3 regions of the Kitasatospora sp. NBC_00374 genome follow, and region 3 is predicted to be linked to each of the others. Evidence: riboswitches for the same ligand, from Rfam matches in the RefSeq annotation. Region 3 holds a riboswitch; each other region holds the start of a gene.
What was found. A riboswitch is a leader RNA that binds a small molecule or an ion and turns the genes downstream of it on or off. The one in region 3 is predicted to bind S-adenosylmethionine.
Positions count from the first base shown of each region.

Region 1 (7,573 bases), 4.1 Mb from region 3:
CACTTGACGGTGCCCTGAGCCATTCCGAACTCCCCTTGTGCTGTGCTGGCCCTTCACGGACCCGCAGGGTGCGGGTCCAGAGGTCTGGAAGGCCGGCCCGGGGAACCCCCCCTGGGCGCAGCCGTGCACGCCGCAGACCACCGCACCGAGGCCCGAAAGGGGAACCGGAACGCGGGTGAATGCGTCGACCGCGGCTGAATGTATCCGGACATGCGCCCTCTGCAACAGGCCCTACTTTTGGGCAAATGCTACGGGCCGCAGGGGATATGACGGGATGAAAGCGGCACTAGTGTGCAATTGACGCCGGACATCGCGGACCAATGCCACAAATCGCCGGAATAATTCTGACGGCGGCCTGACAGTTCGGCGCTGCGCTTCGTCGCACCGGTCTCAGCGAGCGGACAGCCGCTGCGTACCCGACCGGAGGGCGGGGGCGGGCCGACTCGAATCGGCCTCGAATACCCCGGTGTCACGCACTCTATACCCAGCCACGTGGGCAAATGTCCGCCGGCAACGCCGAGAGCCGTCGCCGGGCCCGGAATTTCCGCATTCCGGTCCTGACGACGGCTCAGGGGTGCTAAGCGCACCCGGGAAGAGGGGCGTCCGCCGAGGTCAGCAGCCGCCGGCCACCGCCGGGATGATGGAGACGGCGGCGCCGTCCTTGATCTCGGTCTGCAGGCCGCCGTCGAATCGCACGTCGTCGTCATTGACGTACACGTTGACGAATCGGCGCAGCTGGCCGGCGTCGTCCAGGATCCGGGCCGAGATGCCCGGGTGGTTCTGCTCCAGGTCGCCGATCACCTCGGCCAGGGTGGCGCCCTCGGCGGCCACCTCGGCCGAGCCGCCGGTGTAGGTGCGCAGAATGGTGGGGATGCGGACGGTGGCGCTCATGGGCGTCTACTCCTTGCTGCGGGGTGGTGGGGGGCTCAGACGGAGGCGAGGCCGGCGGCGCGGAAGGACTCCAGGGTCGGCCGGATGGTGGCGGTCAGACCGGCGTCGGAGACCGCGTCCAGGGTCTTCAGGCCGTCGCCGGTGTTGATCGCGACGGTCTCCTTGGACGGGTCCAGCTGTCCGGTCTCGACCAGCTTCTTGAGCACGCCGACGGTGACGCCGCCCGCGGTCTCGGCGAAGATGCCCTCGGTGCGGGCCAGCAGCCTGATCGCCTCGACCACCTCGGCGTCGGTGACGTCCTCGACGGCGCCGCCGGTACGGCGGGCGATGTCCAGCACGTACGGGCCGTCGGCCGGGTTGCCGATCGCCAGCGACTTGGCGATGGTGTCCGGCTTGACCGGGCGGATCACGTCGTGGCCGGCCTTGAAGGCGGCGGAGACCGGGGAGCAGCCCTCGGCCTGGGCGCCGAAGATCCGGTACGGGCGGTCCTCGACCAGGCCGAGCTTGATCAGCTCCTGCAGTCCCTTGTCGATCTTCGTGAGCTGGGAGCCCGAGGCGATCGGGATGACGATCTGCTCCGGCAGCCGCCAGCCGAGCTGCTCGCAGATCTCGTACGCCAGGGTCTTGGAGCCCTCGCCGTAGTACGGGCGGAGGTTGACGTTGACGAAGCCCCAGCCCTCGCCGGCCGGGTCGCCGATCAGCTCGGAGCAGAAGCGGTTCACGTCGTCGTAGTTGCCCTGGATGCCGACCAGCTCGCCGCCGTAGACACCGGCCATCACGACCTTGCCCTGCTCCAGGTCGTGCGGGATGAAAACGCAGGACTTGAAGCCGGCCCGGGCCGCCGCCGCGCCCACCGCGCCCGCCAGGTTGCCGGTCGACGAGCAGGACAGGGTGGTGAAGTCGAAGGCGCGCGCCGCCTCGATGGCGCAGGCGACCACCCGGTCCTTGAAGGAGTGGGTCGGGTTGCCGGAGTCGTCCTTGACGTGCAGCTGGGCGGTGAAGCCGAGCTCGCGGCCGAGGTTGTCGGCCTTCACCAGCGGGGTCCAGCCGGGGTTCAGGTTCGGCTTGGACGCGACGTCGGCCGGGACGGGCAGCAGCGGGGCGTAGCGCCAGATGGAGGCCGGGCCGGACTCGATCCGCTTGCGCAGCTCCTCGGCCTCGTAGGAGCCGAAGTCGTAGGCGATCTCCAGCGGACCGAAGCACTCCACACAGGCGAAGCTCGGGCCGAGCGGGGTGCGGGCGCCGCACTCGCGACAGGACAGCGCGGCGGCGGGGCCGAGGTCGACGACGGCGACAGGGGTAGCGGTAGCCATGATGGCGGAGGCCTCTCTCCTCATCTTCCCCGTGACGCGGGCGCGCCACAGGACGGAATTGGCACCTGTCCCGCCGGGGCCTCGACCTGACGGTCAGTTAGCCGGACGAGAAGGTTGCCGGGACGTCGACGGGCCGTTCCCTCAGTCCCTCTGGATGAGCAATGTGGCGCGCGGCGTTGGAGCCGACAGCGCGTTTGTGGTCGTGCGCGGCGACCCACCCCGACGTGCGAGGGTCGGATCGCATTACCAAGACTGTATCCGAAGGCCCCGGTACCACCCCATGGCGTCCGACACCCGAGACGGCGTCGCCCATTCCGAGGAGCGAGACCTTGCCCGACCAGCCCAGGCCCGACGTGCTGCCCGAGGTGGCGTCCTGGCTGCGCCGCCGCTCCTGGACGGCGGGCGACCGGCCGGTCGCCTCGCTGCTCGCCGCGAAGCGCGCGGCGGGGGCGGCGGGCTCGGTCAGCGTGGTGCTGCCCGCGCTGGACGAGGAGCCGACCGTGGGCGAGATCGTCTCGGCGATCCGCGAGGAGCTGATGGAGCGGCTGCCGCTGGTGGACGAGCTGGTGGTGGTCGACTCCGGCTCGGTGGACCGCACCGCCGAACGGGCCGCGGCCGCCGGGGCGCGGGTGGTGCACCGGGACGAGATACTGCCGCGGCTGCCCGCCGAGCCCGGCAAGGGCGAGGTGCTCTGGCGCTCCCTGCTCGCCACCCGCGGCGCGATCGTCTGCTTCATCGACGCCGACCTGCGCGAGTTCGACCCCGCCTTCGTCACCGGGATCATCGGTCCGCTGCTCACCGATCCGGCAATCCAGCTGGTCAAGGCCATGTACGACCGGCCGCTGGAGACCGAGGGCGCGGTGGTCCCGGCCGGCGGCGGCCGGGTCACCGAGCTCGTCGCCCGCCCGCTGCTCAACCTGCACTGGCCGCAGCTGGCCGGCTTCGTCCAGCCGCTCGGCGGCGAGTACGCGGCCCGCCGCTCCCTGCTGGAGCGGCTGCCGTTCCCGACCGGCTACGGCGTCGAGCTCGGCCTGCTGGTGGACGCCCTGGACACCGTCGGCCTGGACGCGCTGGCCCAGGTCGACGTCGGCGTCCGGCACCACCGCCACCAGGACGGCCAGGCGCTCGGCCGGATGGCCGCCACCATCTACCGCACCGCCCTGGAGCGGCTGGACCGCACCCACCGGCTGAAGGCCGGGGACGGCCTGGTGCACCCGCTGCTCACCCAGTTCTCCCGGGACCCGGTCACCCGGGACTTCACCGCCCACACCCATCCCGTCGGCGCCGTCGAGCGCCCCCCGATGCGGACCGTCCCCGAGTACCGGCGGCTGTTCCCGTGACCGAGCGGCGCGCCCCGGCGCCGTGCTGAGTGGTTTGCACACCGGGTGTCGCGGCAAGCTTGGCAGTATGGCCGATCACGCGTCCGCACGTTCGAATCAGCCCGGCGCCGCCCCGATCCTGGTGGCCTCCAACCGCGGCCCGGTGTCCTTCACCAGCGAGGACGACGGTTCGCTGACCCTGCGCAGAGGGGGTGGCGGCCTGGTCTCCGGCCTCTCCGCGATCGACGACCCGAGTGCCGTCTGGGTCTGCGCCGCCCTCGGCGAGGCCGACCGGACGGCCGCCCGGCAGTCCCCCGACGGCCGCCTCGACCTCGGCGGCTTCGACGTCGGCGGCCAGGCCGTCCGCATGCTGGACATCGATCCCGGCACCTTCGCCCGCGCCTACAACGGTGTGGCCAACTCGACCCTCTGGTTCGTCCACCACCTGCTCTACGACACCCCGGTCTCGCCCACCTTCGACGACCGCTTCCGCCGCGAGTGGGAGTCCTACACCGCCTACAACGCCGCCTTCGCGCAGGCACTGGCCGCCGAGGCCGCCCCGGGCGCCGCCGTCCTGATCCAGGACTACCACCTGTCGCTCGCCCCCGACCTGCTCCGGGCCCTGCGCCCGGACCTGCGGATCGGACACTTCTCGCACACCCCGTGGGCCCCGCCCGAGTACTACCGGATGCTGCCCGACGACGTCGGCGCCGCCGTCCTCACCGGCATCCTGGGCGCCGACCGGGCCGGCTTCCTCACCCGGCGCTGGGCACTGGCCTTCGCCGACTGCTGCGCCGACCTGCTCGGCGCGGAGATCGACCGGGACGCCCTCACCGTGACGCACGCAGGGCGCACCACCCGGCTCGGCGTGCACGGCCTGGGCGCCGACGCCGACTTCCTGCGCGAGCGGGCCCACCGGCCCGACGTCGACGCCCGGCTGGCCTCGCTCAAGGAGGCCGTCGGCGACCGCCGGACCATCGTCCGGGTCGACCGCACCGAGCTCAGCAAGAACATCGTCCGCGGCCTGCTCGCCTACCGGCACCTGCTGCGGACCAGGCCCGACTGGCAGGGCCGGGTGGTGCACATCGCCTTCGCCTACCCGTCCCGGCACGACCTGCCCGAGTACCGCGAGTACACCGCCGCCGTGCAGCGGATCGCGCACGAGATCAACGACGAGTTCGGCACCCCCGCCTGGCAGCCGCTGATCCTGCACGTCAACGACGACTTCCCGCGCTCGCTGGCCGCCTACCGGCTCGCCGACGTCGCCCTGGTCAACCCGATCCGGGACGGCATGAACCTGGTCGCCAAGGAGATCCCGGTGGTCTCCGACCACGGCTGCGCCCTGGTCCTGTCCCGCGAGGCCGGCGCCTTCGCCGAGCTCGCCGAGGACGCGATCACCGTCAACCCGTACGACGTCGTCGCCACCGCCGAGGCCCTCCACCAGGCCCTCACCATGCCGCGGGACGAGCGCGCCGACCGCACCAAGCGGCTGGCCGCGGCGGCCACCGCGCTGCCCCCGCAGCAGTGGTTCCTGGACCAGCTCAACGCCCTCGGCTGAGCCCGGCCGCGAGGGCGGTGAGCAGTTCGACCACGCCGGCCGGGCCGGGGACCACCAGGTCCGCCCGGTCGGCGAGGGCCCGGACCGGGGCCTCGCTCCCGTCCGGGGCGCTGCACACCAGCAGACCGGCCATCCCCTCGGCCCGGCGCCGCTCCACAACCTCGTACGCGGGCAGGTCGCCGAGGTCGTCGCCGGCGTACAGCACCGTCCGCAGCGCCCGCTCGGTGAGGAACGCCGTCAGCGCCGCCCCCTTGTCCACCCCCGGCGGACGCAGCTCCAGCACCATCCGGCCCGGCTCGACCATCAGGCCGTGCGCGGCCGCGAGCTCGCCGAGCGGCCCCCGCAGCAGGTCCAACGCCTCCTGGGGCCGGTCGGTGCGCCGGGTGTGCACGGCCAGCGCCCGGCCCTTGTCCTCGGTCCAGGTACCGGCGGGCGCGCCCGCCCCGGCCAGGACGGCGGGCAGCTCCGCGCGGGCCGTGACCACTCCCGCGGGCGGCTCGGGTGCGGTGATCCGTCCGGTGCGGGCGTCCCAGCGTTCGGCGCCGTAGTGCCCCAGCACGGTCAGGTGCTCCAGGCCCGGGACGCCGGCGAAGCCGCCGTACTCCACCGCGAGCGCGGCGGGCCGCCCGGTCACCACGACCACGGAACCGACCAGCGGCGCCAGCGCGGCGAGCGCGGGCACGACCCCGGGGTGCGCCCGAGCCTGCTCGGGGTCGGCCACGATCGGCGCCAGCGTCCCGTCGAAGTCGAGTCCCACCGCGCCTTCCGCGGGGGCGGCCAGCAGTGCGGCCAGCCCCTCCCGGCCCGCAGCCGTCCGGGGCGTCACGTACTCAGGCATACCCATGCCCACGACCGTACCCAGGCCCGCCCGCCCGACGCGTCCCTGCGCCCGGCGGGCTACCGCGCGTCGCGCCGGGCCTGCCGGATCCGCCGGAGGCGGTTCACCAGCACCGGTGCGTGCGCCAGCGCCTCCGGCCGGTCGAGCAGGGCGTTCAGCAGCTGGTAGTACCGGGTGCCGGAGATGCCCAGCTCCTCCCGGACGGCCCGCTCCTTCGCACCGGCCGTCCGCCAGGCCCGCGCCTCCAGCGCCAGCACCGCGCGATCGCGTTCACTCAGCTCAGCCATGGTCACCTCCGCTTACGAGGTGTCATTCTGCCCGCCCGCCCCGACACACTCTGCGGCCGCCGGTCCGGCCCGTCGGCGGTTAGCGTCGGGATCATGACCAACAGTTTCGCGGTGCACATTCCCGACGCCGAGCTCGAACCCGACCCGCTCGACCCCGCCCAGATCGTCTCCGGCTCCCCCGAGGTGTCCGGCAAGGTGCTCTGGGAGTCCCCGGACGGCAGGCAGATCCGCGGCATCTGGCAGATCACCCCCGGCGTGGTCACCGACACCGAGGCGGACGAGCTGTTCGTCGTGGTCAGCGGCCGGGCCACGATCGAGTTCGAGGGCGGGCCGACGCTGGAGGTCGGTCCAGGTGATCTCGCCGTCCTGCGGGAGGGCGACCGCACCACCTGGACCGTGCACGAGACGCTGCGCAAGGCCTACTCGATCAACCTCTGACCCGCCGGCCGTCAGTGGCCCGCGGCAGCGCGGGCCCGGCCGGCCTCCTGCGCGGCCGAGGCCTGGAGCTCGGCCAGCACGCCCTCGCCGCCCGCCTTCACCGCTCCGCCGATCTTCGTCTTCAGCAGTCCGCTGACCTTGTCCCAGGAGGGGTCGCCGAGCGGGTAGAAGTTGGCGGTCGGCAGGGCGTTCAGGAACTCGGTGAGGTCCGGGTGCTTGCCGCTGCCGATCATCTCGTCCTTGGTGTCCTGGGTGACCGGCAGCAGGTTGTACTGCTCGTCGAACTTGAGCGTGTTCTCCTTCGCGTACACGAAGTTGAGGAACTTCTTGATCTCGGTCTTGTGACCGTTGGCCTTGAAGGCCATCATCCAGTCGGCCACGCCGAGGGTGCTCGGCTTGGCACCGGCCTCCTTTCGCGGGATGGCCGCCGTGCCGTACTCGACCTTCGCCTCGATCGCCTTGGCGACCAGCCCGGGGTGCCCGTTGAGCATGGCGACCTTGCCGGTCGCGAAGTCCGTGAAGGCGGTCTTGCGGTCGACCGTCGACGGGTCCGGGTACGTGAGGTGACGGTCCACCAGATTGGTGCGCAGCCACTTGAAGGTGTCGCGGTTGGGCTGGCTGTCGACGGTGTAGTTGCCGGCGTTGTCGGCCAGCGTGCCGCCGCCGCTCATGGTCCAGATCATCGACTCGCCCTGGGCCTCCTCGGGCCCGAGCGGCAGCGCGTACGGGATGGTGCCGGGCTGCTTGGCCTTGATCAGCTCGGCGTCCTTGCGCAGTTCCTCCCAGGTGGCGGGCGGGCCGCTGATGCCGACCTTCTGGAAGATCGTCTTGTTGTAGACGAAGACCCGGGTGGAGGCGACGAACGGGATGCCGTACTGGCTGCCGAGCACCTGGCCGGCCTTGGCGAACACGTCGATCATGTTGGCCTG
Region 1 is NZ_CP107964.1:4,766,288-4,773,860, reverse strand. It holds gene OG871_RS21540 (cold-shock protein) at 1-23, opposite strand, end outside; gene OG871_RS21535 (ubiquitin-like small modifier protein 1) at 613-891, opposite strand; gene thrC (threonine synthase) at 927-2,204, opposite strand; SAM riboswitch class I at 2,222-2,365, opposite strand; gene OG871_RS21525 (glucosyl-3-phosphoglycerate synthase) at 2,558-3,544, shown strand; gene OG871_RS21520 (trehalose-6-phosphate synthase) at 3,612-5,081, shown strand; gene otsB (trehalose-phosphatase) at 5,065-5,925, opposite strand; gene OG871_RS21510 (DUF3263 domain-containing protein) at 5,979-6,206, opposite strand; gene OG871_RS21505 (cupin domain-containing protein) at 6,300-6,644, shown strand; gene OG871_RS21500 (extracellular solute-binding protein) at 6,656-7,573, opposite strand, start outside.
Region 1: linked by a shared signal. The riboswitch ahead of thrC (threonine synthase) and the one ahead of OG871_RS03325 (putative leader peptide) in region 3 are both predicted to bind S-adenosylmethionine.

Region 2 (7,573 bases), 1.9 Mb from region 3:
TTGAGCGCGCTGACGTGACCGAGCGGGAAGATGTAGACGATCTTGTCGATGTCGAAGATCACGTACGAGGCGATGAAGCCGATCGTCGCGAGCATCGAGATCACGAACATCAGCGACACCTGGCGCTCGGCCCGCTTGGCGGCCCGCTCGTCGATGTCGGTGCGTCGCGGCTCGTGGACCGGCAGGCCCGGGTCGGCGAAGGGGTCGTCGTGGACGGCGACCGCGTGGCCGTGGGAGTCGCCGTGCGACTCCGGCAGGTTCTCTTCAGAGATGTCGTGGCTCATGACTTCTTGGCCTTGGTGGTGTGGGCGGCGACCCAGATCGCAACCGCGATGAGCAGACCGAGACCGAAGATCCAGCCGAACAGGCCCTCGGTCACCGGACCGAGGCTGCCCAGGGTCAGGCCACCCGGGTTGGGCTCATCGTTGGTGGTGTGGCGCACGAACGCCACGATCTGCTTCTTCTGCTCCTCCGGCATGGTGGTGTCGGGGAACGAAGGCATGTTCTGCGGGCCGGTCTGCATGGCCTCGTAGATGTGCTTCGCGTCGACGCCCTCCAGCGAGGGCGCGTACTTGCCCTTGGTGAGGGCACCGCCCTGACCGGCGAAGTTGTGGCACTGGGCGCAGTTGGTGCGGAAGAGCTCTCCGCCCTTGGCCACGGCGTCCGCGTCGGTCGCGGTGTACTGCTCCTTGGCCGGCGTCACCGGGCCGGGGCCCAGGGAGGCGACGAAGGCGGCCAGCTGGTCGATCTGGGCCTGGGAGTAGATGTTCTTCTTGGCCGGGACCTGGGCACCGGGCTGCTGCGCGGGCATGCGGCCCGTTCCGACCTGGAAGTCGACCGCGGCGGAACCGACGCCGACCAGGCTCGGACCGTCGGAGCCGCCCTCGCCGTTGAGGCCGTGGCAGGAGGAGCAGCCCAGGGCGAAGAGCTTCTTGCCCTCGTCGATGGCCAGGGACTGCGCGGAGGTGTCGGCCTGGGCCTTCTCGGCCGGCGCGAAAGCGGCGTACAGCCCCCCGGTGGTCGCCAGGGCGAGAAGTAGGACGACCAGCGCCGCCAGTGGGTGGCGCCGTCGTGCGGAGAGCTTTTTCACGGAATAACCCCGGTGTCAGGATCTGGTCGGCTGGTGGCTGCGTCCGGGTGCCTCGGCTGCTCAGGCCGGGCACGGGGACGCGCGGTCGGGTCGGTGCGGCGCGAGCCGAAGGGCAGGCGCAGTCTCCGGCCGGCGGCCAGCGACCTGATCAGCTGGTTACTTGATCAGGTAGATGGTCGCGAACAGGCCGATCCACACGACGTCGACGAAGTGCCAGTAGTACGACACCACGATCGCGGCGGTGGCCTGCTCGTGCGTGAACCGCTTGGCTGCGTACGTCCGTCCCAGGACCAGCAGGAAGGCGATCAGACCACCCGTCACGTGCAGACCGTGGAAGCCGGTGGTCAGGTAGAACACCGTGCCGTACGCGTCGGAGGACAGCGAGAGGCCGTCCTTCTTCACCAGCTCGGTGTACTCGAAGATCTGACCACCGATGAAGATCGCGCCCATCACGAAGGTGATGACGAACCACGACCGGAGCTTCTTCACATCACCGCGCTCGGCGGCGAAGACGCCGAGCTGGCAGGTGAGGGAAGAGAGCACCAGGATCGTGGTGTTCACCGAGGAGAACGGCACGTTGAGCGCGCTCGCCTTCTCGGTCCAGAACTCTGGGCCCTTGACCGAGCGGAGCGTGAAGTACATCGCGAACAGGGCCGCGAAGAACATCAGCTCCGAGCTCAGCCAGACAATGGTTCCGACGCTGACCAGGTTCGGCCTGTTGACCGCTCCGTGCGCGTGTCCGGTTTCTGTTGCTGTTGCTGTCGCCACGACGGACATTATGTCGGTCCCTTATTCCGTCTTCACGTCGGGGGGTCTCCCTCGGAGTGTCCGGTGCGTGCGGTATGCCCCGATGGACTCGGCCCGGCGGCCCCCGGGTGCCGCTCGCTGGGCGTTGTCCGATTTCTGACGGTTGTTCGACGGCCCCGAACCGGGGTCCACCACTCGTCTGCCCGGCGTGTCCCCCGGTGCCCGGCGTTCGTTGGAGGTGTACCGGCAGAGCCGTCCGGGTGGTCCGCGGCGGAGAGGGTGACGCCGTTACGCCCGGGAGGGTGAGTGACGGGCGCGGCGGCTTGAGCGAGATCGCGTCAGGGGCTCACCACGAGGGGTGGGCGGGAGTAGCATCCGAGGTGAACGTGGTCCGGGTCACACCGGGTCGCGCGGAGCCGACACGCACGACACCTATTAATGGGGACGAGCACCCGGGAGCAGGGCCCATGGCGCACACGACCGACGAGACGCTCACCGTTCTCGTCTACAGCGACGACCGCAACACCCGCGAGCAGGTCACCCTGGCGCTGGGCCGCCGGCCCGCCGCCGACCTCCCGGAGATCGAGTACCTGGAGTGCGCGACCACCCCCGCCGTCCTGCGGGCGCTGGAGAAGGGCGGTGTCGACCTCTGCGTGCTGGACGGCGAGGCCGCACCGGCCGGCGGGCTCGGCCTCGGCCGGCAGCTCAAGGACGAGATCTACGGCTGCCCGCCCGTGCTGGTGCTGATCGGGCGCCCGCAGGACTCCTGGCTGGCCGCCTGGAGCCGGGCCGACGCCGCCGTGTCCCACCCGGTCGACCCGGTCGCGCTGGCCGAGTCCGCCGCGACGCTGCTGCGGGCCCGGATCGCCCGGCGGACCCCGGCGCACCGGTAGGCGCGCCGATCCCCACGGCCCCGGTTCGACCGGTCGTCTCAGCAGGAGAGAAGCCGTCCCGAGATTCCGGCGCGCGCCCCGCGCCGCTCGCTAGGCTGACTCCGACCTGATGGTGATGTACCGATGAGAGCTGGAGTCAGCCATGGTGAACGTGCACCCTGCGAACGGCGGCGACGACCCCGCGCAGGTGGTCCGCACCTGGCCGGACGTCCTGACTGCACTGCTGAAGGGGGAGGACCTCGCCCAGGCCGACACCGCCTGGGCGATGGACCGGATCATGACCGGCGAGGCCACCCCGGTGCAGGTGGCCGGCTTCATGGTCGCGCTGCGGGCCAAGGGCGAGACGGTGGCGGAGGTCTCCGGCCTGGTCGACGCGATGTACGCGCACGCCGAGCCATTGCACATCCCCGGCCCGGCGGTGGACATCGTCGGCACCGGCGGCGACCGGGCCAAGACGGTCAACATCTCCACCATGTCGGCGATCGTCGCGGCGGCCGCCGGCGCCAAGGTGGTCAAGCACGGCAACCGGGCCGCCTCCTCGGCCAGCGGCTCCTCCGACGTGCTGGAGCGGCTCGGCATCCGGCTCGACCTGAGCGCGCGCCGGGTCGCCGAGGTGGCCGAGGAGACCGGGCTGACGTTCTGCTTCGCCGCCAAGTTCCACCCCGCCATGCGGCACGCCGCGCAGGCCCGCCGCGACCTCGGGGTGCCGACCGCGTTCAACATCCTCGGCCCGCTGACCAACCCGGCCAAGGTCACCGCGCACGCCATCGGCTGCTTCGACACCCGGCTGGCCGGCCTGATCGCCGGCGTGCTCGCCCGGCGGGGCTCCACCGCCCTGGTCTTCCGCGGTGACGACGGCCTGGACGAGCTGACCATCTCGACCACCTCGCGGATCTGGCTGGTCGACGGGGGCCGCGTCACCGAGAGCTCCTTCGACCCGAGGGAGGTCGGCATCGACCTGGTCGGCCTGGAGGCGCTGCGCGGCGCCGATCCCGAGTACAACGCGGGCGTGGTGCGCCGGCTGCTGGCCGGGGAGCGCGGCCCGGTCCGGGACGCCGTCCTGCTCAACAGCGCCGCCGCGCTGGTCGCCCTCGACCTCACCGACGCCCCGCTCGCCGAGCAGCTCGCGGCCGGCATCGAGCGGACCGCCGCGGCGATCGACTCCGGCGCGGCCGCGGCGACCCTCAAGCACTGGGTCGAGGCCACGGCCCGCGACTGACCGGATCCGACGGGGCCCGCCGGGCAGCCTGCTCGGCGGGCCCCGCCGCGTCCGAATGCCGGAACGGTGTTTGACCACTCTCCGGATGCTGGCCTAGAGTCCGTGCCAGGTCATGAGTGACAGCGACAAGCCCCAGCTTGCTGTCCGGCAACCCTCCGTCCGTGGCGGGGTGCCCTGGGTGAGGACCGGGCCACTCGGCGATCCGTCCGCGTGGCAAGCGCGGACTTCCGGCATCGCACTCCCGGGGTCCTTTCCCAGGAGGAGTGCACCCCGTGACTGTTTCCACCGGTCTCCGCGCCCCGCTCGCCGTCCTCGGCCACGACGTCCAGGTCCCGCTGGTCGGCGGCGAGAAGGTCACCTACGCCGCGCTCGACTACGCCGCCAGCGCCCCCGCCCTGCAGCGGGTCTGGGACGACGTCGCCGCCTACGCCCCCTACTACGGCAGCGTGCACCGCGGGGCCGGCTACCTCTCCCAGCTCTCCACCGACCTGTTCGAGCAGAGCCGCCGTACCGTCGCCGACTTCCTCGACCTGCGCGAGGACGACCAGGTGGTCTTCACCCGGGCCACCACCGACTCGCTCAACCTGCTGGCCGCCGCCGTGCCCGCCGGCACCCGGGTGTTCGCCTTCGAGACCGAGCACCACGCCTCGCTGCTGCCCTGGCGCCGCGAGGGCGTCACCGTCCACTACCTGCGCGCACCCCGCTCGCACGCCGAGGCGGTCGCCGCGCTGGACGCCGCACTGACCGAGCACCCCGACGGGCCGCGGCTGCTGTGCGTCACCGGTGCCTCCAACGTCACCGGCGAGCTGTGGCCGGTCGCCGAGCTCACCGAGACCGCCCACCGGCACGGTGCCCGGATCGTCCTGGACGCCGCGCAGCTGGCCCCGCACCACCGGGTGTCGGTCCGCGAGCTGGACGTCGACTGGATCGCCTTCTCCGGCCACAAGCTCTACGCCCCGTTCGGCGCCGGCGTGCTGGCCGGCCGCAGCGACTGGCTGGACGCGGCCGAGCCGTACCTGGCCGGCGGCGGCGCCAGCCGTACCGTGGCCCGCGAGGCGGACGGCTCGGTGGCCGTCGAGTGGCACCGCGGGCCGTCCCGGCACGAGGCCGGCTCGCCGAACGTGATCGGCGCCTACGCCATCGCCTCCGCCTGCCGGGCGCTCACCGAGGCCGGCTTCGACGCGCTCCAGGCCCGCGAGCAGGAGCTGATCGAGCGGCTGAAGGCCGGACTGGCCGAGATCCCCGAGGTCAGGGTGCTCAGCCTGTTCGGCACCGACGCGGCCCGGGTCGGCGTGCTCTCGTTCGTGGTGCGGGGCTGGAACAGCTCGCACTTCTCGGCCGCGCTCTCCGCCGAGTACGGCATCGGCGTGCGCGACGGCCTGTTCTGCGCCCACCCGCTGGTGCGGACCCTGCTCGGCGGGGAGGAGGCGGCGCCGTCCGAGTGCGGTGCGCCGGAGGCCTCGCTGCCCGGCGAGCGCAGCCTGAACGCGATCCGGGTCAGCTTCGGCGCCGGCACCCCCGACGAGCACCTGGACCGCTTCCTGGGCGCCGTCCGCGAGCTGGTCACCGACGGGGCCCGCTGGAGCTACCGCAACGAGGGCGGCCGCTGCGTGGCGGACGTGCTGTCGCCGGCGCGCGGCTAGCCGCCCGCCGGCCCGCGGACGCTCCGCCCCTGGCTACTCCAGGCCGAGGGCGAAGGCGGCCTCGAGGTCGTGCTGGGAGTAGGTGCGGAACGCGATCTGGGTCTCGGTGTGCTCGACCCCGGGCACCTTGTTGACCTGGCCGGGGATCACCTCGGCCAGGTCCTCGTGCTGCCGCACACGGACCATCGCCACCAGGTCGTAGCTTCCGGTGACCGAGTAGACCTCGCTGACGCCCTCGATCGCGGCGATCGCCTCGGCGATCTCGGGGATCCGGTCGACGCTGGTCTTGATGAGGACGATCGCGGTGATCACGGCTGGGCTCCTGTGTGAGGGGACGGGCCCAGCGTATCCGCCGTCAGGTGGGCCGTCTGCTGCCTCGCGCACTCCCGGCCCAGGCGATCAGCCAACCGGTCGCGAAGCCGATCACGTGCACCAGGTACGCCACCCCGGAGCCGCCGGCCCGGACCGACCACCACTGCAGGGCGAACCACAGGCCCAGCACCAGCCAGGCCGGGAAGCGCAGCGGGAGGAAGAGGAGCACCGGCACCAGGGTGGTGACCCGGGCCCTCGGGAAGAGCCGCAGATACGCACCGAGCACCCCGGCGATCGCCCCCGAGGCGCCCACCAGGGCCCGGACCGCCTCGTCCGAGTGCGCCTCCGCCAGCGCGTAGCCGTAGGTGGCCAGGTAACCGATCGCCAGGTAGCAGAGCAGGAACCTGACCCGTCCCAGACGCTCCTCCACCCCGGGGCCGAAGACGAACAGGAACAGCATGTTGCCGAGCAGGTGCAGCCAGCCCGCGTGGACGAACAGCGAGGTCAGCACCGACAGGACAGGGCTCTTGCCGGGGGTCGGCAGCAGCTCGCAGCCGTCCGTCGCGGGGGACAGCGCGCGCAGCTGACCGGCGGTCAGCGGGTGCCGCTCCAGCAGCTCGACCGGCACCGCGCCCCAGCGCTGCTCGTACCGCTGCTCGGCGCAGACCCGGGCGTCGCCGGTGCCGTAGACCGGGTTCAGGCCGAAGCTGGGGCCGCACAGCAGGACCAGGGCGCTCAGCGCGATCAGGGTGAAGGTGACCACCGGCGGCCGCCCGGGCAGGGCGGCGCGCGGACGGCCGACCCGGGCGAGAACGGGGAGCGCCATTCCCGGAGCATTCCTCCGGGCCGGGCGGGCGACACCGTGGTTACCGCGTACGGGTGAACGGATGTTCGCGGGTGGCCGGTGATCGCGCGCCGAGGCGCAGGCAATAGGCTTGAGGGCCCGGAACAGGGACCATCCGAGAGGACCTCGATGACCATCGCCGCCCCCACCGCCGAGACCCGCTGGCGCTGCACGCTGTGCGGCAACCTCACCCGCTTCGACGTGACCCGGTCGGCCCGTGTGGTCGAGTACCTGCACTTCGACCTGGCCGGCGAGTCAAAGGTGGAGGAGACCGAGGTGCTCAGCGAGACCCTGGAGTCGGTGCGCTGCCGCTGGTGCAACGCCGTCGACCAGGTCGAGCTGGTGGCCCGTCCGGGCGCCGAGGAGAGCACCCCGGAGAGCGCCGGGGAAGAGCCCGGGGCCTGACCCGGCCGGGCCCCGGCAGCCGACCGCCGGGCCGGATCCCCGCGGGGTCCCGGCCCGGCCCGCCCGGCACCGATGTGTGGCGTGCTGTCGGTGGGGCACGGTAGACGGGACAATTGCAGAGAGCGGTGAGTTCCGGGGCGGCGGCAGACGGCCGTACGGACCCCGCCGGACCAGGATCGGAGCCGAGGACGTGGTGGACGCAGCGAGGGGGCCCGCCGAGCCGCAGGGGCAGCAGCCCGCTGCGGAGCCGGTGCTCCCCGGCACGGACGAGACCGTCCCCGCGACCGAGGCCGACGAGGCGGCGCCCGAGGGCGAGGCGGTGCCCGGCGGCGAGGCGGTGGCCGACGACGGCCCCAAGGCCGCGCCCGAGCACCTGGACCGTCCGCTGCCCGAGGGCGTCCGCCGCCGGGTGGTCGGACT
Region 2 is NZ_CP107964.1:2,622,443-2,630,015, reverse strand. It holds gene OG871_RS11760 (Rieske 2Fe-2S domain-containing protein) at 1-284, opposite strand, end outside; gene OG871_RS11755 (c-type cytochrome) at 281-1,090, opposite strand; gene OG871_RS11750 (heme-copper oxidase subunit III) at 1,247-1,867, opposite strand; gene OG871_RS11745 (hypothetical protein) at 2,305-2,730, shown strand; gene trpD (anthranilate phosphoribosyltransferase) at 2,873-3,949, shown strand; SAM riboswitch class IV at 4,058-4,175, shown strand; gene OG871_RS11735 (aminotransferase class V-fold PLP-dependent enzyme) at 4,222-5,592, shown strand; gene OG871_RS11730 (Lrp/AsnC ligand binding domain-containing protein) at 5,626-5,904, opposite strand; gene OG871_RS11725 (rhomboid family intramembrane serine protease) at 5,948-6,730, opposite strand; gene OG871_RS11720 (hypothetical protein) at 6,878-7,153, shown strand; gene OG871_RS11715 (NYN domain-containing protein) at 7,473-7,573, shown strand, end outside.
Region 2: linked by a shared signal. The riboswitch ahead of OG871_RS11735 (aminotransferase class V-fold PLP-dependent enzyme) and the one ahead of OG871_RS03325 (putative leader peptide) in region 3 are both predicted to bind S-adenosylmethionine.

Region 3 (7,573 bases):
TCGATCCGGCCCGGGTGCAGCGCGTCCAGCACGCCGAACTCCTCGACCACCGACAGGGCGGTGCGGTGGCCCAGCTGGACGGCGCCGGCGCCGACCCGGATCCGCTCGGTGGCGGCCGCGACCAGCTGGATGAGCAGGGCCGGGGCCACCCCGGCGACACCGGTGGTCAGGTGGTGTTCGGCCAGCCAGTACCGCCGGTAGCCGGCGGCCTCGGCCCGCCGGGCCAGGTCGACGGTGTTGCGCAGCGCCTGGCCGGCGGTGGAGCCCGAGCTGATCGGGGCCAGGTCGAGGACGGAGAGCGGGACCCGGCCGGTCATCCGGTGAGCCCCCCGTCGAACGCGGTGCCGCCCGGGGCGGAGGCGGCGGCGGGCCCGGCGGGAGCCACCCCCACCGGGCCCCAGGGCCACGGCGGGTCGGGGATCTCCCGGCGCAGCACCGGGGCGATCTCCGCCTGGAACAGCTCCAGGGAGGCCCGGTGCTCGGCGTCCTGAAGGCCGCCGGCCTCGGCCTGGACGTGCAGCACGGTGTGGCCCAGCTGCTCGTGGTAGCGGTGGACCTTCTCGATGATCTGCTGGGGGCTGCCGATCAGCGCGGAGCTGCGCTCGACGAAGTCCTCCAGGCTGGTGAAGACCGGTTCCAGGCCTGCGCGCCGGTGGAAGGCCAGGTAGCCCTCGAAGACCGGCCGGTAGGCGGCCACCGCCCGCTGCGAGGAGCGGGCGGTGTGGAAGCCGGCCGACCCGGCGCCGACCGTGGCAAGTGCCGGGTCGTGGCCGTAGTGCTCCCAGCGCTCCCGGTAGTGGCGGACGAGTTCGGCGTACGGCTCGATCGGGTTGGTGACGTTGGCGGAGAACAGCGGGTCGCCGTAGCGGGCGGCGAGGTCGACCGACTCCTTGCTGGTCGCGCTGCCGTGCCAGACCCGGATCGGTTGCTGGAGCGGGCGGGGCCACACCTCGGCCTCGGTCAGTTCCGGGCGGAACCGGGCCTTCGCGGTGACCCTGTCCTGGCGCCAGATCTGCCGGAACAGCTCGTAGCTCTCGGCGTTGCGGTCCCACTGGTCCTCGGGGGTGACCTGGAAGAGTTCGCGCTGCGCCGTCCCGTTGCCCTTGCCGATGATCAGGTCGAGGCGGCCGCCGGACAGGTGGTCCAGGGTGGCGTAGTCCTCGGCGGCGCGTACCGGGTCGAGCAGGCTGAGCGTGGTGACGGCGGTGAACAGCCGGATCCGGGAGGTCAGGGCGGCGATGTGGCCGAGCACCACCGGCGGCGAGGAGGAGATGAAGGGCCGCTCGTGGCGCTCGCCGACGCCGAAGCCGTCGAACCCGAGCCGCTCGGCGAGCACGGCGTTGTCGATCACCTCCCGGAAGCGCTCGGTGGTGGGCTTCTGCACGCCCGTGACGGGATCGGGGGCGTGCACGATCAGGGTGATGGCGAGGAACTTCACAGCGTCGGCCCTTCCTTGGTCCTGGTGGCGGGGGCCGCGGGCGGCCGGGTCAGGCCGAGGTGGTCGCGGAGCGTGCCGCCCTCGTACTCGCGCCGGAAGACACCGCGTTCCTGGAGCAGCGGGACGACGGTGTCGGCGAACTCGTCGAGCCCGCCGGGGGTGAGGTGGGGCACGAGGATGAAGCCGTCGCTCGCGTCGGCCTGGACGAAGGTGTCGATGGCGTCCGCGACGGTGGCCGGGGAGCCGACGAAGGTCTGACGGCCGGTGGTCTCGATGACCAGCTCGCGGATCGACAGCCCCTTGGCCTCGGCCAGTTCCCGCCACTCCTTGGCGGTGGCCAGCGGGTCCCTGACCATCCGCACGCTGGCGCGGCCGCGGGCGAGGGTGTGTTCGCCCGGGTCCGGGTCGATCGCCGGGAGCGGGCCGTCGGGGTCGTGGGCGGACAGGTCGCGGTTCCAGACCTGCTCCAGGATCTTGATCGCGGTCTGTCCGCTGACCTGGCTGCGCCGTACCTCGTGGGCCAGTTCGCGGGCCTGGGCGTCGGTGTCGCCGAGCACGAAGGTCGCCGCGGGGAGGATCAGCAGTTCGTCCGGGGTGCGGCCGTGGCGGGCGAGGCGGCCCTTGACGTCGGTGTAGAAGGCCCGGCCGGCGTCGAAGGTGCCGTGCCGGCTGAAGATGGCGTCGGCGGTGGCCGCGGCGAACTCGCGGCCCTCCTCGGAGTCGCCTGCCTGGAAGACCACGGGCCGGCCCTGCGGGCTGCGCGGGACGTTGAACTGCCCGGCTATGTCGAAGTGTTGGTCGTGGTGGCGGAACCGGCCCGCGTCGGGGTCGGGCAGGAACACCCCGGACTGCTGGTCGGCGAGGATCTCGTCGTCGTACCAGGAGTCGAACAGTTCCCCGGCGGTGCGCAGGAACCGCTCGGCGCGCGCGTAGCGGTCCTCCTCGGCGAGGAAGCCGCCGCGTCGGAAGTTCTCGCCGGTGAAGGCGTCCCACGAGGTGACCACGTTCCAGGCGGCGCGGCCGGCCGAGAGGTGGTCGAGGCTGGCGAACTGCCGGGCGACCTCGTAGGGCTCGTTGAAGGTGGAGTTGATGGTGCCGGCCAGGCCGATCCGTTCGGTCACCGCGGCCAGCGCGGTCAGCACGGTGAAGGTGTCGGGGCGGCCGACCACGTCCAGGTCGTAGATCTCGCCGCCCTGTTCGCGCAGGCGCAGCCCCTCGGCGAGGAACAGGAAGTCGAACTTGGCGCGCTCGGCGGTACGGGCGAAGTGGGCGAAGGAGCTGAACTCGATGTGGCTGCCGGCCTGCGGGTCGCTCCAGACGGTGGTGTTGTTGACGCCGGGGAAGTGCGCGGCGAGGTGGATCTGCTTGGGGGGCCTGGCCATGGTGGTGCGTTCCCTCCGGCTCAGGCGCTTGCGGTGCGGGCGGCGTAGCGGTTGGCGGGGCGGGTGAGGCCCAGCAGGCCGCGCAGGGTGTCGGCCTCGTAGGCGCGGCGGAAGGCACCGCGGGCCTGGAGCTCCGGGACGAGACCGCGGGTGATCGCCCTGAGGTCGTGGCCGGTCACCGCGGGGCGCAGCCGGAATCCGGTCAGGCCGGCCCGTTGGCGTTCCTGGAGCAGGTCGGCGAGTTGGGCGGGGGTGCCGGCGAAGATCTCGGCGTCGCTGGTGAGCGGCTCGCCGAGGCGGGCGTCGAGCCGCTCCCGGCGGGCTCGTGCGGTGGCCGGGTCGTCGTCGAGGAGGACCAGCAGGTCGCCGAAGAGGTGCAGGGGCTCCCCGGCCCGGCCGGCCGCCCGCTGCTCGGCACGGATCTCGGCGACGATCGCCGCGGCCCGGTCGGTGTCGTGCGGGGTGACGTAGCCGAGGTCGGCGGAGCGGGCGATCAGCCGGTACGGGACGGTGGCGTGGGCGAGCGCGGTGACGATCGGCTGGCCCTGCGGCGGCCGCGGCGTGACGGACGGGCCGCGGACGGCGAAGTGCCGGCTCTCGAAGTCGATGTGGTGCAGCTTCGCCCGGTCGACGAAGCGGCCGGTGGCCGCGTCCCGGATCTCGGCGTCGTCCTCCCAGCTGTCCCACAGCCGCCGGACGACCTCGACGTGGTCGGCGGCCTCGTCGAAGGTCTCCTCGATCAACTCCTGGACCTGCGGGTCCTGGTGCTGGTCGGGCCGGATCACCGGGAAGGAGCGGCGGCCGAAGTGCGCGGCCTCGTCGGCGCGCAGCGAGGCCTGGACGCGGACGCCGGCCCGGCCGGTGCTGACGTAGTCGAGGGTGGCGATCGCCTTGGAGATATGGAACGGCTCGGTGTGGGTGGTGACCACCGTCGGTACCAGCCCGATGTGCCTGGTCAGCGGGGCCACCCGGGCCGCGGTGAGGACGGCGTCGAGCCGCCCGCGGACCTGGTCGGTGCGGCCGTCCGGCTCACCGTGGCGGGTGCTCTGCAGGGTCAGGGAGTCCTCGAAGGTGACGAAGTCCAGCAGGCCGCGCTCGGCCTCCAGGACGGCGTCGGCCCAGTAGCCGGCGGTGAACAGTTCACGCGGGCGGGCGTCCGGTTCCCGCCAGGAGGCGGGGTGCCAGCCGGTGCCTTCGAGCGCGACGGCAAGGTGGAGCGGCGGGAGGGGGGCGGGTACGGCTGCGGGCATGGCGGAGCTGCCTTCCTGATCGACCGGGAACGGACGCAGTGATCCCTGGGACGGGTGCGTCGACGGGGAGTCAGGTCAGCGGGGACAGAGTGTGCCGGCCACCCTCTGCAGGTCGATGTGCTGGCGTCCGTAGAGGTGGACGCGGGGCCCGCGGGGGTCGAGGGTGACGGTGGCGGCGCGGTCGGGTACGGCACGCACTGCGGTCACCTCCCCGGAGCCCGGACGGGCCTCGGCCGCGTCACGGTTCGCGTTTGCGGAGCCGGTGCGGCTCCGCCTGGTCATCACCTGGAGCACCCCGCCGCGTGGGAGGGTTGCCGGTCAGCAAGCCAGGGCTTGTCGCTGACGCTCGTCACCTGCCTCGACGCTATCCCGCGGGTACCGGCCTGCGCAATGCCCTTCGGGGACGACCGGGCTGAGCGGTCGTCAGGCCGGAGCGGGGCGCCGGTGCGTGATGCTCACGGCTGGGTCAGGTCGCCGCGGCGGCGCGCAGCCGCTCGCGGGGGACGACCGCGACGGCCCGGCCGTCGAGCAGGACCACGACGGCGGGGTGGTCCGGGCCGAGCGCCCGGTACGCCTCGGAGACCGCCCGGCCGATGCCGACCGTCGGCAGCGGTCCGGCGAGGTGGTCGCGGAGCGGATCCCCGGGGCGGGCCCGGCCCTCGGCGAGGGCTGCCTCGATCCCGGCGGCACTGACGGATCCGACGATCTCGGTGGCGCTGATCCCGTGCGGGCGGTCCGGTCGGGCGGCGACCACCGGGGCCACGGCGCAGGCCGCGCCGCGCAGGACGGCCAGCGCCTCGCCGAGCGGGGTGTCCGCGGTCGGCGCGGGCAGGCCCGCGCCGGGGACCGGTGGTGCGTCGAGCAGGGCGCGGACGGTCGGTTCGGTGTCCTCGGGTGTGCGCGGCTCCTCCAGGAAGCCCCAGTCCCGCATCCAGTCGTCGCTGAACACCTTCGAGAGGTAGGAGCGCCCCGAGTCCGGGAGCAGCACGACCACCAGGTCGTCCGGCCCGAGTTCGCGCGCCACCCGCAGGGCGGCCGCCACGGCCGTACCCGAGGACGGGCCGGCCAGCAGGCCCTCCTCGCGGGCCAGCCGACGGGCGGTCAGCAGCGACTCCCGGTCGGGGATCCGCTCGAAGCGGTCCACCACCTCGGGGTGGAACGACTGCGGCCACAGGTCGTCGGTGGTCTCCGGGTGGACGAAGTGGCCGATGCTCTCGACGAAGTAGGGGCTGCCGTCGCCCCCGGCGTAGACCGAGGCCTCTGGGTCCGCGCCGACCACGGTGACCCGGCCGCCGGACACCTTCCTGAGGTGGGCGCCGGTGCCGCTGATGGTGCCGCCGGTACCGATCCCGGCGACGAAGTGGGTCACCCGGCCGCGGGTCTGCTCCCAGATCTCCGGGCCGGTGGTCCGGATGTGCGCGTCGGGGTTGGCCGGGTTGTCGTACTGGTTCGCCAGCCAGGCGCCGGGGATCTCGGCGGCGAGCCGCCGGACGACGTTGAACAGGTGGTCGGGGTGCTGCTTCGGCAGGGCCGCCGGAGCGAGGACGACCTCGGCGCCGTAGGCCCGCAGGATGTCCGACTTCTCCCGGGAGGAGCGGTCGGAGACGCCGACGATCACCCGGTAGCCGCGGCGTCGGCCGACGATCGTCAGACCGATCCCGGTGTTGCCGGAGCTCGCCTCGATGATCGTCCCGCCCGGCCGCAGCAGCCCGTCGCGCTCGGCGGCCAGCACCATGGAGAGCGCGGCGCGGTCCTTGACGCTGCCGCCGATGCCGAGGAACTCCACCTTGGCGTAGATCGGGGCGGCGATACCCTCGCCGAGCCGGGTGAGCCGGAACAGCGGCGTCCCGCCGATCGCGTCGTCGACCGATTCGTAGACCGCCACCGCGGCCTCCTTCCCAGCAGGTCGGAGATTGGTGCGCCCCGCTTGACCGGGAGGGCGGCGGCCCGGTCCGGGGAGCGGGCGCGGCTGCCGCAGTGAAGCTTCCGTCAGGCCGGCCGGCCGGCGCAAGTGGCTGCCCCCGCCGCCGCCCGGCCCGGACGCACGGGTGCGCCGGTGGGGTCGGCCCACCGGCGCACCCGTGTGCCGCGGGGTCAGGACAGCTGACCGCCGTAGTCCGGGAGCTTGAAGGTCCGCTCGGCGTGGCCGCCCACCAGGTCCGTGGTGTTGTTGCCGATGTTCGCGACGATCGTGTAGCCGCTCTTCTCGATCTCCGCGCGCTTGGCAGTCTTGAAGGTCCCGGTCTCCTGGAACAGGTCCACGAAGGAGCGGCCGTACAGGCCGTCGACGGGGTATCCCACGGCCGTCAGGTTGTACCTGGTGATGCAGTCGATGAACCCCGGACGGGCGGTGACGAAGAAGACCTTCACACCGCGGGCGCTCGCGGATCTGACCACGTCCCGGACGGCCTGGATCGCGGGGGTCGGCAGCGCGAAGGAGTAGTCCGTCTCCAGCGAGGTGTTGTCGATGTCCAGGACGATCGCCGGGCGCTCGCCCGCCGGGGCGGACGGCACCCGCACCTTGAGGTAGGCGTCGGCCTGGTCGGCCACGGCCTGGACGTCCTTCAGCCAGGTCGCGTACGGCACGTCGGGCTTGCCGAGCGCCTGCACCGAGGCGGCCGGGGCCGCCGCGGGCTGCGCGGCGACCGCCGGGGCGGTGGCCGTCAGCGCGAGCGTCGCTCCCACGGCGGCCGCGGCGCCGAGGGTCCTGCGGCGATGGCGGAGGTGCTGCATGTCCGTGCTCCTTCATGTCGAGGGTCGGGAGCAGGATGGAGCACCAGGGTTACCCGCGGGTAGCCATAGGACCAAGATTTTTTGTGGATGTCGACACGTTGTCGTCGAAACGCCGTCAGGAGACCGGCCTCCGGGCGGCGTTCCCGGCCCGGCGCGGCGGCTCCGGCGAGCCGCGCCGGCGCGGCGTGCCCTCGGACCGGACCCGCACCGGCCGGCGCGGGCGGATGCGGGTACCGGCGGGGATCAGTCCTGCGTGCCGGGGGCGGAGAAGGTCAGGCCTCGGGCGGCCGGGACCCGGGGAGCCGGACCGGGCGGCGGCGCGTCCTCCTCCGGCGGCTGGAAGACGGCCCGGTCGACCGGCAGCGGCCGGGGAGCCGTCGCCGCCACGGGGGCGTCGGCGGAGGGTTCGGAGAAGTGCAGCCCGAGGGGGGTGCGATCGTCGATCATGTCTCAGTGTCGCACCCCGAACACCCGCGATCCGCCCGACCACCGGTTCGAGGCCGCTCGCGGGTGCCGCCGGCCGGCCGGCCCGATCCCGCCCGAGGCGGTGTTCGCGGCCGGGGGCAGCGGCTATCGTGAGCGTCATGTCCACCCGTGTGGAGCTGCCGGAGCAGCTGGAGGAAGCCGTCCGTTCGGCCGCCGCCGAGGCGGGGCTCAGCGTCGACGACTACGTCGTCCGGGTGCTGACGGCCGATCAGCTGGCAGCCGCGGGCAGCCCGGGCGAGCGTGCGGCCCGGGCGCACGCGCTCGCCGCGGCCGCCCACCGGCGG
Region 3 is NZ_CP107964.1:715,503-723,075, forward strand. It holds gene OG871_RS03305 (LLM class flavin-dependent oxidoreductase) at 1-317, opposite strand, end outside; gene OG871_RS03310 (LLM class flavin-dependent oxidoreductase) at 314-1,438, opposite strand; gene OG871_RS03315 (NtaA/DmoA family FMN-dependent monooxygenase) at 1,435-2,820, opposite strand; gene OG871_RS03320 (LLM class flavin-dependent oxidoreductase) at 2,841-4,070, opposite strand; gene OG871_RS03325 (putative leader peptide) at 4,146-4,268, opposite strand; SAM riboswitch class IV at 4,313-4,424, opposite strand; gene OG871_RS03330 (pyridoxal-phosphate dependent enzyme) at 4,537-5,955, opposite strand; gene OG871_RS03335 (HAD family acid phosphatase) at 6,165-6,803, opposite strand; gene OG871_RS03340 (hypothetical protein) at 7,047-7,250, opposite strand; gene OG871_RS03345 (hypothetical protein) at 7,388-7,573, shown strand, end outside.